DNA from 2 places in the Desulfuromonas sp. TF genome. Region 2 is predicted to be linked to the other one. Evidence: riboswitches for the same ligand, from Rfam matches in the RefSeq annotation. Region 2 holds a riboswitch; the other holds the start of a gene.

Region 1 (2,198 bases), on a different contig from region 2:
GCAATGGCCCGGGCCACGACCGAAACGATTCCGGCCGAGTAAAGCATGCCGGTTTTGAGGATGTCGGCCCCCAGATCGTCCAGAACCGCTTCAATCTGGTCGGCCACGAAATCGTTCGGGACGGGATGGATTCCCCTCACGCCCCGGGTGTTCTGTGCGGTAAGGGCCGTGATCGCGCCCATGCCGTAGGTCCCGAGAAGCGTTATCGTTTTCAGGTCGGCCTGAATCCCTGCACCGCCTCCCGGATCGGAGCCTGCCACCGTAAGGACCTTGCCCCGCGGCCAGGGCCCGCGGCGATTAAAAAGGAGGGCGATTTCTCTTGCGGCCAGAGCCGGGCCGGGATCGTTCATCACAGCGGAAATCACCGCCACCGCATCGGCGCCGGCTTCGATGGCTTCGGAGGCGCGGTCCCGGTCGATGCCGCCTATGGCGACAACGGGAATCGTGACCGCCCGGCGCACTTTCCGCAGAGTCTCGAGTCCCACCAGCAGAGTGTCCTGTTTGCTGCCGGTGGGATAAATACTCCCAACGCCGACGTAATCCGCTCCCTGAGAAGCGGCCTTGAGCGCCTGCTCCACGGTGCGGGTGGAAACGCCGATGACCCCTGCGGGGCCGAGAAGTCGGCGTGCCTCGGCAACGCTCGCATCGTTCTGGCCGAGGTGAACGCCGTCAGCACCGCTTTGATGAGCCACTTCCGGGGAATCGTTGACGATAAAGGTCGCTCCGGCCTGACGGCACAGAGCGGCCAGATCCCGGGCGGCCGCTACCTTCGTTTCGATGGGAAGGTCTTTATCCCGGTACTGAACGACCCGGGCTCCCCCCTTGAGGGCGGCGGCTACACGCTCCGAAAGCCGGTCGTCACGGTTTTGGTCGGTGATGAGATATAATCCGCCGATCATGACATGATGTTTCCCGAGGTCAAAAATAAAAATCGCCGCGGCCGGAGCGGCCCGCGGCGGTGAATGATCTCCCCGGTTCCCTCACGCCGCTTCCCTACGCCGGCATCATCCGGATCAGGTTCCAAGGGTCGTTCCGGCAGCAGCGGAACTCTCAGTGTGACACTCCCCTAGCGGTCTTGCTGTAATCTGTATGTCTATGCTGAGGCCGGAAAAATCTGCTGTTCGACAGAAGAGATTCCATGGCCGGATGCTACGTGCATTTTCTCTTTAAAAGTAAGGAAAAGGCTATAGGATTCGGCATTTGCTGTCAACCATATTGTCGTCCGGAAACCGGACTTTCTCCTTTACCGGACAGGACGACAATGATAAAATCAGGCGTTTTTTCAGCCTGAAAGGAATGGTTCCATTTATGTCGTCCCGTCGTCCCACGTGTGTGGAAATCAATCTGGATGCCTTGCGCCACAACCTCGATCAGGCCAGCCGGCAGGCGGGGGAGGGGAGGCAGGTGCTGGCCGTGGTCAAGGCCGATGCCTATGGACACGGTGCCGCCAGGGTGGCCATGGCCCTTCAGGAGGCCGGAGTCGACCTCTTCGGAGTGGCCATGGTGGAGGAGGGGATGGATCTGCGCCGGGCGGGTGTTACCCGTCCGGTACTCGTCCTGGGGGGAATCTATCCCGGCCAGGAGGCGGCGATTCTGCAGCATGAGCTGACTCCCGCCCTGTTCGATCTGCAGACGGCGCATCGTCTCGACCGATTCTTCTTTCAAGCCGGACGGGTCTGCCCCTTTCATCTCAAGGTCGATACCGGAATGGGACGGGTCGGTTTCCGTCCCGAGGAGTTGGAGACGGTGCTGAGAGAGTTGGCCGGTCTGCGCTCCCTGTTTATGGAGGGGGTCATCTCCCACCTGGCACTGGCGGACGAGCCGGAGCACCCCTTCACGGACGAGCAGCTCCTGCGTTTCCGGGCCGCACTGGAGAGGGTCCGTAACGCCGGTTTTTCCCCGCATCTCATCCATTTGAGCAACAGTGCCGCTCTTTTTTCCCGGGAAGTGCCGGAATGCAACATGGTGCGTCCCGGCATCGTTCTCTACGGCGGCCTTCCTTCCGCCGTATTCGCCGGTCGTCTCGACCTGCAGCCGGTGATGAGTTTTCGCACCTCCGTGGTTCAGGTCAAGGAGGTTCCCGCCGGAACGGGAGTTTCCTACAGTCACCGCTTTGTGGCCGAGCGGCCGACCATACTCGCCGCCATCCCGGTGGGGTATGCAGACGGATACAGCCGGCACCTCTCCTGCAAGGCAGA
Region 2 (2,198 bases):
CCGCCGCAGGGCCACGGTCACGATCTCGCATCCGGAGCCTTCCATTGCGGCGATCATCGCTTCGTTGGAAGCGAATTTGCCGGTGCCGACCATCAGACGCGATTTGAAACGCCGGCCGGCGATGATTAACTCGTCCATTTTTAAACCTCGTGGTGAATCTGGGAATACAGAATGTAGAATACAGAATATAGAATAAAAGAAATCAGAATGAACTCCTTCTGTATTCCAAATTCTGTATTCTGTGTTCCGCCTTTGCTTTTTAACCGCCCCCGACGAACTGGACGATCTCCAGAATATCGCCTTCGGTCATGACGGTTTCGGCGAAACGGTCCCGGGGGACGATGTCGCGGTTGCGCTCCACCGCCACCCGTGCGGCATCTAGGCCGAGGGCTTCGAGAAGCTGCTGGATGGTCGCGGTGAAGGCGAACTCTTTCTTGTTTCCGTTGACGGTAATAGTCATAATGCTCGTTCCTCGTTCCGGTCTACTCCGGTTCTTCCCCCAGCAGGAGACGCAGCGCGGCGTTCGCCTGGTGGTGGGCGGCGATCCCCACTCGCGGAGCCATCAGTCCTTCACCGACCCGGGCCGCCGTCTCGCCGTCTCCAGCCAGGTAGAGATTTGTGGCTGCGCGGCGGGTCGTGACGGTATTCGACGGACCGTATCCCGCCATTCCGGAGGCGGCGACCAACGGTTTGCCCGGACAGCGGCTGAGAAAGGTCTCGACCAGCATCGCCTTCTGGTCGGGGGCGTCGAAGGCCTCGACCATGACGTCGACTCCGTTGAAAATTCGCGGGATGTTCTCCCGGTCGAGCCGCCCGTAAAAGACCGCCACTCCCACGCAGGGATTGATGCGCTGCAGGTTGGCGCGCAGGGCGTCGACCTTGGGCATGCCGATCTGATCCACAAAATACTGCTGGCGATTCAGGTTGGAAGGCTCGATGACGTCGAAATCCGCGACGATCAGCCGCCCCACGCCGATGCGCGCCAGGGCGACCGCAATGGCCGAGCCGAGCCCACCGGCGCCGGCGATCCCCACCGTCGCCTTCTTGATCCGCTCGTGCACGCCGGGGGTGTGACGGGCCGCCATCAAGGCCTCCAGTTCGTCCGGCGTGGGATGTTCGCCGCGTCGGATGAGAACCACCCGGTCGCCTTCCGTCAGCGGCCTATCCTCCTGAAGGGGAAAGCCGTTGAGAATGACGACGTCAGCCTCGGGCTTGCGAGCTTCACGCAGTTCGAAGAGGGTCGCCCCTTCGGGCATGTCCACCGGCTGTTCGTTGAGCAGTATTTTCATAAATAGCAAAAGGGGCCGCGTGAAAAACGGCCCCTTCCGAAAAGTTTTCCCGGCAGGTTTCGCCGCTTCCCTACGCCGGCATGATCCGGATCAGGTTCAAAGGGTCGTTCCGGCTGCGGAACTCTCAGTGCAATACTCCCCTAGGGCGTTCTCCAATTGTGAGTGTAAAGCTATCAGTAATGTCGGAGGAAAGTCAATGTCTTTGTTGTGCCCGGACTCCGGGCCCCGCACGGATTGCTTAAGACCCGATACCTTGCCGTTTGCGGTGAACGCGGTTCGCCGTAGACAGGTTTTCGCAAATCAGGCACGGCGATCCGTCGCCTTTTCATTTAGAATATAAACATGAGTATTGACGAAGCGGAAATCCGCTTCTATCCCCCTGTGATAATTTTCGACTGGAATCCTATGAAACAGAATCTTCGGGTCGTCCGGGGGCGGGAAATCAGAAAGGAAGATCTGGTCCAGATCATTGCCCTGAACCATCTTGTCTATGGTCCTGAAGCGACCGCATCGCTGGAGAATGTGGAGCGCGTTCTCGCGAAAAACGGCGAGACCTGTCTGGTCGTACGGGATGAAGCCCGGGGAACAGTCGTCGGATACATGAGCGCTCTCCCTCTGGTGCCGGAAGCTTTTCAACGGATTCTAGACGAGGAATCCGAAGAATTTCTCGATGCCGACGATGTCGTCGAATATGATTTTTCGGATCCGAAACCGAAATTTTACCATCTGTATCTGGCTTCCGTCGTGGTGGAAACTTCCTGTCAAAGGTCGGGAATTTTTCGGTTATTGTATGTCAGCTTTCTCGATGCCCTGCTGGCCCTTGGAAGAGAAAACAGCATCTTTTTCAGGGATCTGGCGGCCCGGACTCTGCTCCAAGGCGAGAAAATCTGCCTGGCGCTCGGCATGAAC

Evidence for each region. Region 2 has a riboswitch for thiamine pyrophosphate ahead of thiF (sulfur carrier protein ThiS adenylyltransferase ThiF). Riboswitches for the same ligand answer to the same signal wherever they lie in the genome.
Region 1: another riboswitch for thiamine pyrophosphate. It lies ahead of thiD (bifunctional hydroxymethylpyrimidine kinase/phosphomethylpyrimidine kinase); the one in region 2 lies ahead of thiF (sulfur carrier protein ThiS adenylyltransferase ThiF).

What each region holds. Positions count from the first base shown of each region.
Region 1 is NZ_KI421421.1:667,563-669,760, forward strand. It holds gene thiD (bifunctional hydroxymethylpyrimidine kinase/phosphomethylpyrimidine kinase) at 1-899, opposite strand, end outside; TPP riboswitch at 974-1,078, opposite strand; gene alr (alanine racemase) at 1,309-2,198, shown strand, end outside.
Region 2 is NZ_KI421428.1:237,121-239,318, forward strand. It holds gene DTF_RS0120630 (thiazole synthase) at 1-138, opposite strand, end outside; gene thiS (sulfur carrier protein ThiS) at 260-460, opposite strand; gene thiF (sulfur carrier protein ThiS adenylyltransferase ThiF) at 483-1,289, opposite strand; TPP riboswitch at 1,340-1,441, opposite strand; gene DTF_RS0120645 (hypothetical protein) at 1,632-2,198, shown strand, end outside.